Regions from separate parts of the Ideonella sp. genome, predicted to be linked through region 1. Evidence: predicted binding sites of a transcription regulator. Region 1 holds the regulator's gene; each other region holds the start of a gene.

The links. The regulator FNR, encoded in region 1, switches genes on or off when oxygen is low (the NO sensors DNR and NnrR bind a similar motif). The targets are predictions, from matches to a motif close to TTGATNNNNATCAA.
Region 2: a site for FNR is predicted at 2,534-2,547, ahead of ACE3SG_RS10210 (universal stress protein). Genes of this name have one in related genera too.
Region 3: a site for FNR is predicted at 2,845-2,858, ahead of ACE3SG_RS16020 (hemerythrin domain-containing protein). Genes of this name have one in related genera too.

What each region holds. Positions count from the first base shown of each region.
Region 1 is NZ_JAYSDQ010000026.1:53,478-57,749, forward strand. It holds gene ACE3SG_RS26255 (sulfite exporter TauE/SafE family protein) at 1-224, opposite strand, end outside; gene hemN (oxygen-independent coproporphyrinogen III oxidase) at 241-1,680, opposite strand; gene fnr (fumarate/nitrate reduction transcriptional regulator Fnr) at 1,780-2,565, shown strand; gene ACE3SG_RS26270 (hypothetical protein) at 2,624-2,887, opposite strand; gene ACE3SG_RS26275 (hypothetical protein) at 2,923-3,177, opposite strand; gene ccoG (cytochrome c oxidase accessory protein CcoG) at 3,235-4,272, opposite strand, start outside.
Region 2 is NZ_JAYSDQ010000006.1:138,369-142,640, forward strand. It holds gene ACE3SG_RS10195 (MarR family winged helix-turn-helix transcriptional regulator) at 1-363, shown strand, start outside; gene ACE3SG_RS10200 (NnrS family protein) at 443-1,690, shown strand; gene ytfE (iron-sulfur cluster repair protein YtfE) at 1,670-2,437, opposite strand; gene ACE3SG_RS10210 (universal stress protein) at 2,675-3,097, shown strand; gene ACE3SG_RS10215 (GNAT family N-acetyltransferase) at 3,225-4,272, shown strand, end outside.
Region 3 is NZ_JAYSDQ010000011.1:142,339-146,610, forward strand. It holds gene ACE3SG_RS16005 (L-lactate dehydrogenase) at 1-779, opposite strand, end outside; gene ACE3SG_RS16010 (hypothetical protein) at 814-1,053, opposite strand; gene ACE3SG_RS16015 (LysR substrate-binding domain-containing protein) at 1,125-2,072, opposite strand; gene ACE3SG_RS16020 (hemerythrin domain-containing protein) at 2,251-2,766, opposite strand; gene ACE3SG_RS16025 (YbaN family protein) at 2,918-3,298, shown strand; gene ACE3SG_RS16030 (diguanylate cyclase domain-containing protein) at 3,299-4,272, opposite strand, start outside.

The DNA of each region.
Region 1 (4,272 bases):
CTCAGCTGGCTCCAGTGCGACAGGGCCGCCACGCTGGCGGCCGCCACCGCGCCGGCCAGCGCGTAGCCGGCCAGCCGCCCCAGGTGGAAGGCCGACCAGGCGTTGCGCGCCGAGCCGCCGCAGGCGCGAACGGCGGCCATGCTGGGGGCACCGCACATCGCCGCGCAGTGCAGCGAGCCGGCCAGCCCCATCAGCAAGGCGGTCAGCGCCAGGGCGGCGGTCATCGCGGCAGCAGGCGGCTCAGATGATGCGCGAGAAGCGCTCGCGCACCTTGTCGGCCTGCAGGTGCTTGTCGAAGACCATCGCGATGGCCCGCACCACGAACCAGCCCGACGCGGTCACCTGCAGCGCGCCCGGCTCCACGGTGACCAGCCCTTCGGCCGCGAAGGTGGCGAGATCGCCCAGCTCGGCCCGGAAGTAGTCGCGGAAGTTCACCAGGTAGGCCAGCTCGATCGACTCGAACTCGACCCGCCCTTGGCACATCAGCGCCATGATCACGGCCCGGCGCAGCAGGTCGTCGCGGGTCAGTGCCAGGCCCCGCACGGTGGGCAGCTGGCCGTGGCGGATCGCGTCGTAGTACTCGGGCAGCGTCTTCGCGTTCTGGCTGTAGGTGGCGCCCATGCGGCCGATGGCCGACACGCCCAGGCCGATCAAATCGCAGTCGGGCTGCGTGCTGTAGCCCTGGAAGTTGCGGTGCAACCGGCCCTGCCGCTTGGCGGCGGCCAGCGCGTCGTCGGCGAGCGCGAAGTGGTCCATGCCGATGTAGCTGTAGCCATGGCCCATGAAGCCCGCGATCGCGCCGGACAGCATGGCCACCCGGTCGCCCGGCGGCGGCAGCATCGCCGCTTCAATGCGGCGCTGCGGCTTGAAGCGTTGCGGCAGGTGCGCGTAGGCATACAGCGCGATGCGGTCGGGCCGCAACTCGGCCACCTGCGCCACGGTGTGGGCGAACGAGGCCGGCGTCTGTTTCGGCAGGCCGTAGATCAGGTCGGTGTTGATCGACTCGTAGCCCAGCGCGCGAGACGCCAGGATCAGGTCGCGCACGCTTTCGAAGCTCTGCACCCGGTGCACGGCCTTCTGCACCTCGGGGTCGAAATCCTGCACGCCGAAACTGAGCCGGTTGAAGCCCATGCGCCGGAAGGCCGCCAGGCGCTCGGCGGTCACCGTGCGCGGGTCGACCTCGATCGACACCTCGGCATTCGGGGTCAGGCGAAACGCATCGTTCAGCTCGGCCATCAGGCCTTCGAGCTCGGCGTCGCTCAAGAAGGTGGGCGAACCGCCGCCCAGGTGCAGCTGCGACACCGGCTGCGGCGCACCCAGCACCTTGGCATACAGCGCGATCTCGGCGCGCAGCGCCAGCAGGTATTCGGCGGCGCGATCGTGGTGCTTGGTGATGACCTTGTTGCAGGCGCAGTAGTAGCACAACGATTCGCAGAACGGGATGTGCACGTACAGCGACAGCGGCGTGCGGGCGCCGACGCAGGCCCCGTCGGCGCGCTGGCGCAAGGCCTGTTCAAGGTCGGCCGGGCCGAAGGCCTCGACGAACCGGTCGGCCGTGGGGTACGAGGTGTAACGCGGCCCCGGCACGTCGAAGCGGCGCAACAACGAAAGCGGCAGGCCGCCCGGCGTCGACTCGGGAGTGGCAATGCCGGCAGCAGGGGCAACGGTCAGATCAGGCATGGGGCCAATCGTGCCGCGCAGTGCCGGCCCGGCGCTTGATCTGGCGCAAGCCGACGGGGGCCCCTGCGGCGAAAAATTGCGCCGTTGTTGAGGATGATCATGCCCACTGCCGACCCCTGCCCTTTCCCCCCGCGCGAGCCCGGCGCGGCCGCCACGGAACGCGCCCGCGAACGGGCTGGCGCCTTCAACGTGGCCTGCTCCAGCTGCAACCTGCGCGAGCTGTGCCTGCCGGTGGGCTTGTCGAGCACCGACCTCGCCCGGCTGGACCAGCTGGTGGCCACGCGCCGCACCGTGGCCCGGGGCGACACGCTGTTTCGCGCCGGTGAGCCTTTCCAGTCGCTCTTTGCGGTGCGCACCGGTTTCTTCAAGACCCGGGTCTCGTCCGAAGACGGGCGCGACCAGGTGACCGGCTTCCAGATGGCCGGCGAGTTGCTGGGCCTGGACGGGATCAGCGGCGACCGCCACACCTGCGACGCCGTGGCGCTGGAAGACTCGCAGGTCTGCGTGATCCCCTTTGCCGAGCTGGAGCACCTGTCGCGCGAGTTCGGCGACCTGCAGCGCCAGTTCCACAAGATCATGAGCCGCGAGATCGTGCGCGACCACGGCGTGATGCTGCTGCTGGGCAGCATGCGCGCCGAAGAGCGCCTGGCGGCCTTTCTGCTGAACCTGACCCAGCGCCTGCAGTCGCGCGGCTTCTCGGCCTCGGCGCTGGTGCTGCGCATGACGCGCGAAGAGATCGGCAGCTACCTCGGGCTGAAGCTCGAAACGGTCAGCCGCACGTTCTCGAAGTTCCAGGAAGACGGGCTGCTGCAGGTCAGGCAGCGCCAGATCCGCATCATCAACCAGGCTGGACTGCAGCAGCTGGTCAACGGCGCCACCTGCTGAGCGCAAGCCACCGGCTGGGCGCCATGCCGTCACGGCGCCCATCGGCGCCGCGCGCCGCTCACTCGACGTTCGGGTGGGTCAGGAAATGGGTGATCGTCGACGCGAGCGCGATCACCAGCCAGAACAACAGGAAAGCCACCGAGTAGACGGTTGTCGGCTGCCAGTCTGCCGAATCGGCACCGGCCCATGAAAGCTGGTGGGGGTCGACGACGGCAAAGACCAGCATCTCAAGCACGCCCGCCATCAGGAAGGCCGGCCAGAGGATGCACAGCCAGCGCACCGGCGGCGCAACATCGATCTCTGCCACGTGGTGGTGGGGCATGGCGGCTCCCCCGTTTGGCGCCACGGTGTCACCCATCAGGGCTTGGCGGTGGCGGCGTGGTTGCGTGCCTGCAGCGCGGGCGTCATCGCGTCCGGCGCGGCCGAGCGCTCGCTCACACCGCCACGCTCTTGCAGATTCAGCACGGGGTCGGCCCCACGCGCGGCGATGACCGCAGTCACCAGGCTGGCGACCACCACGACCAGCGGGCCGCCGATCATCAGCCACACCATCGGCTCACGCCACCAGGCGCGCGCCTGCAGCGCCTGGTCTTGCGTACGGGTCGCATTCATCGCTTCACTCCTCTGGGCCACCTTCGTTGGCGGCCAGTGTTGGACCGTGCCGCTCTCTCAGCGCGGCACCACAAAGCTGGATTTCTCGCTCACCTGCGCCGGCGGCTCAGCCCCGACAGACTCACGTTCTACACGAAATTCGATCGGGTGGGGGCCGGCACCCACCTGGGCGGCCGATTCTGGCGGCAACTGCAACGCCACCGTCAGCCACCTTGCCTCGGCCGGCGCGAGCGTCAACTCGCTGCCCCGCGCCAGGGCCAGCCCTGGCAGGCCTTGCGCGCTGACACGGTAGTGCTGCGGTGTCTCGGTCACGTTCATCACCTGCAGCCGGAAGACATTCTCGACCCGGCCGTCTTCGACCAGGCGCGCCAGCGAGGCGCGGTCGCGCACCACGTCGACCCGGAACGGGCTGCGCAGCGCCAGGCTGGCCACGAAGGCCCCGGCGATCAGCAGCATCACCGTGCTGTAGATCAGCACCCGCGGCCGCAGCACCCGCTGCAGGATCTGGCGCCAGCCCAGGTGCTCGGCGAGGCTGTTCTCGGTGGCGTAGCGGATCAGCCCGCGCCGATAAGGCCCCCTGGCCGCCGCATCGCCGCCGCTCGCGGTGGACGCGGCAGCTTGGGGCAGCCCGGCGGCCATCTTGTCCATGATGCCGTCGCACACGTCGATGCAGGCGGCGCAGCCGATGCACTCGTACTGCAGGCCCTTGCGGATGTCGATGCCGGTCGGGCAGACCTGCACGCACAGCCCGCAGTCGACGCACGCGCCCTGCGTGGCCGCCGCCGGATCGCCCTTGCGCAGCCTTGCGCCGCGCGGCTCGCCGCGCTTCGTGTCGTAGCTGATGATCAGCGTGTCGCGGTCGAACATCGCGCTCTGGAAGCGCGCGTAGGGGCACATGTACTTGCAGACCTGCTCGCGCATGTAGCCGGCGTTGCCGTAGGTGGCAAAGCCGTAGAACAGCACCCAGAACCACTCCCACGGGCCGAAGCCCAGGGTCAGCGCCTCTTGCGCCAGGCTGCGGATCGGCGTGAAGTAGCCGACGAAGGTGAAGCCGGTCCACAGCCCGATGGCCAGCCAGACCGTCTGCTTGCCGCC
Region 2 (4,272 bases), on a different contig from region 1:
AGCGAGGTGTTGTGCAAGCGCAGCGGGCTGACCGCGCTGCAGTACCAACTGATGCTGCACGTGATCGGGTTTCCGCAACGCCGCTGGGCCACGATCGGCGAGCTGGCGGAACGCCTTCAGGCTCAGCACCACGGCGTCGTTGCGCTGGTCGATCGCTGCGAACGGCTGGGGCTGTTGAAGCGCCAGCCTGGGCGCGACGACAAGCGCGTCGTCGAGGTTCACCTGCTGGCGAAGGGCGAAAAGCTGCTCGAGCGGGTCGCCGCCGAGCACCGGGACGAGATCAGGCGCTTGCTCGGCGAACTCGAAGAACTGGGAATGACGCTGCGGGCGGATGCGGTGACTCCAACGCCGCGCAAGCGGTAGCCGGCGGAGCGCTCTTGCCTGTGCGTTCGCCGTGTGGAAGAGCTTCCGCCAGGCCCGGACAACGCCAGGCGCCGCCGCCATGAGCCCGACACGGTGGCGGCCGCGCACGCTTCTCGATTCACCGCACCGGCTGTGCTTCTTCGGCGCCGGGGTTCAGTGGCTGGCCAGCGCGCTCTGGTGGGCCGCCACCCTGGTGTGGGGGGGCGACATGGCCGGCGTGCCGTCGGTGGCGCTGCACGCGCTGTGGTTCAGCCTCGGGGCGATGCCGCTGTTCATCGTGGGCTTCGTGCTGACGGCCGGGCCGAAATGGGTCCAGGCGCCGGCGGTCGAGGCGTCCGGCCTGCGGGTCGGCGTGGTGGTGTTCTCGCTCGGGTGGCTGCTCACCGCGCTGGGCGCCGCGCTCGATGGCCGCGTGGCCGCCGCGGGCCTGCTGGCGGCGGCGTCGGGCCTGGGCCTGCTCACCTGGCGCGCCGTGCTGATGGTGCGTGGCAGTACCCGCGCCGACACGCTGCATCCCCGTCTCATCGTCGGGGCGCTGGGGCTGATGAGCCTGGGGCTTGTCGGCGCCGCGTGGGCGGTGTGGGCGGCGCAGGGTGGCATGCTTGTGGCGATGGCACGCGCCGCGCTGTGGTGGGGCCCGGTGAGCGTCTTCATCGTCGCCTCGCACCGAATGCTGCCCTTCCTGGGCGATGGCCTGTGGCCGGCGCTCGAGCGGCGCTGGCCACGCTGGCCGCTGTGGCTGCTGGTCTCGGTGGCGGCATCACAAGGCGCCTGGGCCTTCTCGCCCGGCACGGGGGGCGAGATCGGCAGGGGGCTGAACAGCGCCCACCTGCTGCTGGCCTGCGCGGGCAGCGCGGCGCTGACGCTGCGCTGGCTGGGGGCGCCGGCGTTGAAGTCTGCGCTGGTTCGCATGCTGTATGGCGCATCGCTCTGGTGGCTGATCGCCTTGCTGATGCTGGCCGCTGCCGCCTGGCCCGGCCTGGCGCCGGACGCAGCGCGGCGGCTGCATATGGCGGGGCTGCATGCCTTGACCGTCGGCTACCTCGGCGGCACCTTGCTGGCCATGGCGACGCGGGTCAGCGCCACCCACCAGGGGCGTTCACAGGCCATCGATGGCCAGGGCCGGCTGCTGTTTGCGGTGCTGCAGGCCGCCACCGCCCTGCGCGTGGCCGCGGCATGGTGGCCGGCCTACAGCGGCCTCATGCTGCCGGCGGCCGGTGTGGCGTGGCTGCTGGTGGCGCTGGTATGGACGGCGCGGCACGGGCGCTGGCTGGGCCAGCAGCCGGCTGCGCGCGGGCCGAAGGCTTCAGGCGTGGCCCGTGCCTGATGTCGATACACCTGATGTCGATATGCCTGACGCCGCCGTGCCGGCGCAGGCGCAGCCCTCGTCGCACCCGGCCGAGCTGGCGTTGAGGCCCTCGAACAGGATGTTGTTCTCGAGGTGAATGTGCTGCATCAGGTCTTCGCGCAAGGTGTGCAGGCCGGCCAGCAGCGCGCGCCAGGTGTTGCAGGCGCCCCGGGGTTGCACCAGGCCGTGGGCCAGCTCGACCATGCGGGCCAGCGCCTGGCCGTGTTGCTCGTGCTCGAACCGCATCACCTCGACCGGGGGCAGCCCGATCGGCGGCGTGCCGTGGTTGAGCATCGGAAAGAGGATCTGCTCCTCCTTCTGCATGTGGCTCTCCAGCTCACGCTGCATGTCTTCGAGGTGATCGGCCAGGCCGTGCGGGCACTCGGGCCGATCGGCGTGAACCATCTCCACCCGTCGCGCGAGTCGAATGAGTTCGGGCAACTGCTGGCGGTGGCGCTCGTGGTAGCGCGCCACCAGGTGCTCGGTCAGATCGCGCACGCAGGCTTCGCGCCAGTCCCGCTGCTGCACGTCGGCCAAGCCGCCCAGCGCTTCGAGCTGGCGGGCCAGGCTCTCGGCATCGAGGGCCAGGGGCGCGACCGCATCGCGCAGGCTTTGTTTGCCGCCGCAGCAGAAGTCGAGCTGGTGCTGGTGAAAGATCGCGGTGGCGCCGGGGATGCTGCGGGCCAGGTCGCCGAGCGAACGGTCCAGAAGGGGCGAGGCAGTCATGCTTGTACTCCAGGGGTTGGCGCGCGGCGCAGACGTCGCCTGCCCGGGCACCTATAAGACGCATCTGAAGTGTATGTTTTGGGGGGCGACCGGTCCTTGATCCCGGGCAACCCGCGGTGAGGGGCCAGGCGTGGGCCGGTGCCGGCGCAGTGGCCCAGGGCTTGACATCGCGCAAGCGCTGCGAGGGCGGCTGCCGCGACGATCGTGTTTTCCGCACAACCGATTGTTGGACCCGCCATGAAGATTCTTCTCGCCGTCGACGGCAGTGCCACGACCCAACGCATGCTCGCCTACATCGCCGCGCACGACGAGCTGCTCGGCCCGCAGCACAGCTACACCGCCGTCACGGTGGTGACGCCGATCTCGTCGCACGCGTCGGCCAACCTGCCGCAGTCGGCGATCGACGGCTGGTACGAGAGCGAGGGCGACACCGTGCTCGAGCCGGTGCGCAAGTTCGCCGCGATGAACCACTGGGAGCTTCAGACGCGCCAGATCGTCGGCCACGCCGGCGAAGTCATCGCCCAGGTGGCGCGCGACGGCGATTTCGACCTCGTCGTGATGGGCACCCATGGCCACACCGCGTTGGCCAACGTCGTGCTCGGCTCGGTGGCCACCGGCGTGCTGGCGCGCTTGCGCCGGCCGGTGCTGCTGGTGCCCTGAAGGGGTGAACGAAGGTTGGGTCATTCGATTCGCGTAGCCTTGCGCTCGCGTGCCCACCCCGCTTGACCGTGCTCGAGCGGGGCTTTCGGGCCTTGGCCATCATGGCGTTCCACGCTGGGAGACTGCATTGACGATCCGCCATCTCGACCACCTGTTGAACCCGGCCTCGGTCGCGTTGTTCGGCGCCTCCGAGCGGGCCGGCAGCGTGGGTGCCACCGTCTGGCGCAACCTGCAGGCCAGCTTTCGCGGTGCGCTGTACCCGGTGAACCTCAAGCGTGGCCGGCTCGGCGACGCGCCGGTGTATGCCCGCGCGGCCGACTTGCCGGCGGTGCCGGAGCTGGCCGTCATCTGCACGCCGCCCGACACGGTGCCGGCGCTGGTCGCCGAGCTGGGCGCGCTGGGCACGCGGGCGGCTGTCATCGTCACCGCCGGGCTGACGGCGGCACAGAAGCAGGCGATGCTCGACGCGGCGCGCCCGCATGTGCTGCGGCTGCTGGGCCCCAACTGCATCGGGCTGCTGAGTCCGCATGCCGGGCTCAATGCCAGCTTCGCGCACATCGGTGCCACGCCGGGCGAGCTGGCCTTCGTGTCGCAGTCGGGCGCGCTGGTCACCGCGATGCTCGACTGGGCGCAGGGCCGGGCGATCGGCTTCTCGCACATGGTGTCGATCGGCGAGCACTGCGACGTCGATTTCGGCGACCTGCTCGACTACCTGGCCAGCGACGCGCGCACCCGCGCCATCTTGCTGTATGTCGAATCGGTGCAGTCGCCACGCAAGTTCATGTCGGCCGCGCGCGCGGCGGCGCGCAACAAGCCGGTCATCGTGGTCAAGGCCGGCCGCGCCGGCAATGGCGTGAAGGCCGCCACCTCGCACACCGGCGCGATGACCGGGGCCGACGTGGTGCTCGACGCCGCGATGCGCCGCGCCGGCATGCTGCGCGTGGACACGCTGCAAGACCTGTTCACCGCCGCCGAGACGCTGGCGCGTTTTCGCGGCAATCACAGCCCGGTGCTCAGCATCATGACCAACGGCGGCGGCGCCGGCGTGATGGCCGCCGACGCGGCCGCGATGCAGGGTGTGGCGCTGGCCGAGGTCGACCCGGCACTGCTGCAGAAGCTGGACGCGGTGCTGCCGGCCAACTGGTCGCGTGCCAACCCGTTGGACATCATCGGTG
Region 3 (4,272 bases), on a different contig from region 1:
GCGTCTTCCGAATCCATGATGCCCTTGAGGATCAGCTTGCCGCCCCAGCGCTTCTTGATCCACTCGACATCGGCCCAGCTCAGGGCCGGGTCGAACTGCTCGGCCGTCCATGCGCTCAGAGATGACAGGTCGCCCACACCCTTGGCATGGCCGACGATGTTGCCGAAACTGCGCCGCTTCGTGCCCAGCATGCCGAGGCACCAACGCGGCTTGGTCATGAGGTTGATCAGGTTGGCGAGCGTGGGCTTCGGCGGTGCCGACAAGCCGTTCTTCAGATCCTTGTGACGCTGACCCAGGATCTGCAGGTCCAGCGTCAGCATCAGGGCCGAGCACTTCGCCGCTTTTGCGCGGTCGATCAGCCGCTCGATGAAGTCGCGGTCGCGCATCACGTAGAGCTGGAACCAGAACGGTGCGGTGGTGGCCGCGGCCACGTCTTCGATCGAGCAGATGCTCATCGTCGACAAGGTGAACGGCACGCCGAACTTTTCGGCGGCGCGCGCGGCCAAGATCTCGCCGTCGGCGTGCTGCATGCCGGTCAGGCCGGTGGGTGCAATCGCCACCGGCATCGCCACCGGCTGGCCGACCATCGTCGTCGCGGTCGAGCGGCCTTCCATGTTCACGGCCACGCGCTGGCGCAGCTTGATCTTGGCGAAATCCGTTTCATTGGCGCGGTAGGTGCCTTCGGTCCACGAGCCCGAATCCGCGTAGTCGTAGAACATGCGCGGCACGCGGGCTTTGGCCAGCACACGCAGGTCTTCGATGTTGGTGATCACGGTCATGCGCTGTCTCCGGGCGGTGTTTTGGTGTCCTATCTCAGAAATACGCCGCATTGAGATTCGACCAGATGGTGATGATCGCGCGTCCGGACGGCTGGGCAGATACCCAGCGTATCTGCCCTGACGGCCGGGCGCGCGAGCGCGCCATCTGGTCGAACCCGAAGGGCGGGCCGAAATGGGGCGCTCGCAGCGTCGCCAAGCCGGGCAGATACCACGCGGTATCTGCCCGGCTCGTCGTCTCGCGATCATCCCCATTGCGGCCCGTCCAATGCAGCATATTTCTGAGATAGGACACTAGGGTCGCAGCGGATGCTAGCGGCGCCGGTGCCGCCGTGGCCGGAAAGAAATTCAGGCGACGGCGGAAACCAGCGCCAGCCCTTCGGCCGCCGCGCGGGTGCCCACGTCGTGCAGCCAGGCGGCCAGGGCGTCGGCGGCCGGTGTCGGGTGGGCGGCGGGCAGCAGGTGGTAGGCGGTGTCGGCCAGCAGCAGCGGGGTCTGCCCGGCGCCGAACGCCGGCCGCAGCTCGCCGCTGCGCAGCCACTGGCGGGCCAGGGCCGGGCGGGCCAGCGCCACGCCCTGGCCGCAGCGCGCGGCTTCGAGCGTCAGGCCCAGGTCGACCAGACGTGGGCCGTGGTCGGGCTCGGGCCAGTCCAGCCCCTGGGCGCGAAACCACGGCAGCCACGGGTCGACCGGGGTGCGCAGCAAGGGCACGCGGGCCAGGTCGGCCGGGCCGCGCAGGGGCTCGGCGGCCAACAGCGCGGGGCTGGCCAGCGGCAGCAGGTGGTCGCGCCACAGCAGGCCGGCACCGGCGCTGTCGAGCGGGCCGTGGCGCACGGCGAGCTCCGCGTCGGCGCCGGCCAGGTCGAGAAAGGGCACCGACAGAACCACCTCGAGCTCGATTTCGGGGTGCTGCTCGGTGAACTCGGGCAGCGCCGGCACCAGCACCTGGCGCGCGAAGGTGGGCGGCGCGCTCAGGCGCAGCCTTTCCTTGCGCTGGGCGGTGCGCTGGTGCTGCGGCATCGCCGCCAGCAGCGCGAGCACCTGGCGCACCTGCACGAGGTATTCCTTGCCCGCGGCCGACAAGACCAGCGACTTGGCGCCACGCTGCAGCAGCGCCACGCCCAGCAGTTCTTCGAGCGCGCCGATGCGTTTGCCGATCGCGCTGGCGGTGATCGCCAGTTCGTCGGCCGCGCGCTCGAAAGTGCCCAGCCGCGCGGCCGCTTCGAAGGCACGCAGGCCGTCGAGCGACGGCAGGCGCAGGTCAGGCGAGGGCGATGAGGGGGGCGGGGCGCTCACGCCCGCACTCTAGTGCAGTGTTCGACGCTAGGCGGAATACAAAACCGCGCCTTTGGCCGCCTGGCGTCGTTGCAAATCCTCGCGATGCCACTGGGCATCGCTGTGGTTTGCGCCTAGCCAGACGACCAAATTCATCGGTTTCTTAAGTTCCGCCTGGCATCGAACACTGCACCAGCGCTCAGGCCGCGGTCGTGGCGCCGGGGGCTGGCGCGGGCGCAGGCGAACAGCTGGCGCCGCCGCAACCGGTCATGCCGGCGGCGGCCGGCGGCCGGGCGATCGCACCGGTGGTGACGTCGTAGCCCACCTGGTCGAGGTGGGCGGCCAGCGCTGCGTCCATGGTCTGCGCGTGGGCACGAAACCAGCCGGCAAGCTCGGGCAGCACCCGTTCGAGCGGGCCGAAATCGCCCTGCTCGCGGGCCATGCGCGACACCTCGTGCATCAGGCCCAGCACCTGCGCGTGCTGAAAACTGTGGCAGTTCTCGGGCGAGAAACCGGTGGCGGTCATCCAGCGGTCTTCCTGCCCGAAATGGTCGATCGTGTGCGCCAGCAGCGCGTCGTACGCGGTCAGCGCCGCGTCGTTCGAGTCGACCAGCGCCACCTCGGTGGCGCCGAGCAGCTCGACGAATTCTTCGTGCGTCGTGTCCATCTGCTGGTGGGACAAGGCGAGGTCGGCGGTCCAGGTCAGCGTAGGCATGGCGGCGGGTTTCGGGTGGGGCTGGGCCGGGCATTCTCGTGGCGCCGTAGCGTCACCGGCCGTCGATTTGGCGAGACTTTGATCTGGCGCAAACCAGGCCCGCTGCGGCCACAATGACCGCATGCCCAGCGAGCCCCCTGTCGACCCTGCCATGACCACGGCCGCCACGGCCTCGTGGCTGCGCCCGCTGTGGCTGGCCGGGGGCGCGCTGGCGCTGTTGCTGGGCTTCATCGGTGTGTTCCTGCCGCTGCTGCCGACCACGCCGTTCGTGCTGCTGGCCGCCTTCTGCTTTGCCCGCGGCAGCGAGCGTTGGGAGCGTTGGTTGCTGGCGCACCGGCTGTGGGGCCCGCTGGTGCGCGACTGGCGCGCCTACCGCGCGGTGCCGCTGCGGGCCAAGCAACTGGCCACGGTGATGATGACGGTCAGCAGCGCCTGGGCGGCTTGGGTGATCCCGTCGCTCTGGCGCTATGTGCCGGCGCTGTGCTGCATCGCCACCGCGGTGTGGCTGTGGCGGCTGCCCACTCGCCACTGATCAAGCCGGCTGGCTGTCGGCCGGCGTGGTTTTCGGGGCGGCCACCGGCTGCTTGCAGTGCACGCGGTCGCGCCCGCCGTGCTTGGCTTCGTACAGCGCTTCGTCGGCCCAGCGCACCAGGTCGGCCGTGCTCTGGTTCGCAGCGTCGGTCAAGGTGGCGACACCGATGCTGATGCTGACCAGCGGCCGCTCGGGCAGGTCGGTGGGCAGTTTCAGCGCGGCCACCGCCGCACGCACCCGCTCGGCCACCACGCGGGCGCCGGCGAGCGAGCAGTTGGGCAGGATCAGCGCGAATTCCTCGCCGCCGTAGCGGGCCACCAGGTCGTCCGGCCGCAGCCCCGACTGGCGGATGGCATCGACGATCCGCTGCAGGCAGCGGTCGCCTTGCTGGTGGCCGAAGTGGTCGTTGTAGTGCTTGAAGTGGTCGACATCGAGCAGCAGCAGCGACACGTGCGATTGCTGCGGCACCGTCTCGCCGCGTTGGCGCAGGCGCAGCGAGCGGGCGTGCTCCTGGCGCAGCAGGTCGTCGAAGTGGCGGCGGTTGGCGGCGCCGGTCAGGCCGTCTTCGTTGGCCAGCCGTTGCATCGATTCGCGGGCGTCTTTCAAGCGCAGCGCCATGTTGTCCAGCGCCCGCAGCAACTGGCCGGGCTCGTCGGCACCGGCCGGCGGTGCGCTGACCGCCAGGTTGCCGCCGGCCACCGCGTTGGCGAAACGCACGGCCTGGCGCAGCGGCACCGTGATGCTGCGTGTCAACCACCAGGCCACCACCGCCGCGAGCAGCAGCGCGACGCCCGAGATCGTCAGGATCGCGACGTCCGAGCGGTTGGCGTTGTCGTCGAACGACAGCAGGCCCATTTCGATCTTGCGGTACTGCCACTGCAGCAGCGCGTCCAGGTCTTGCAGCCAGCGGTTGTGCACCGGCAGCACGTCGGCATTCAGGATGCGCGCGGCGCGGCCCGGGTTGAAGCCGTTGA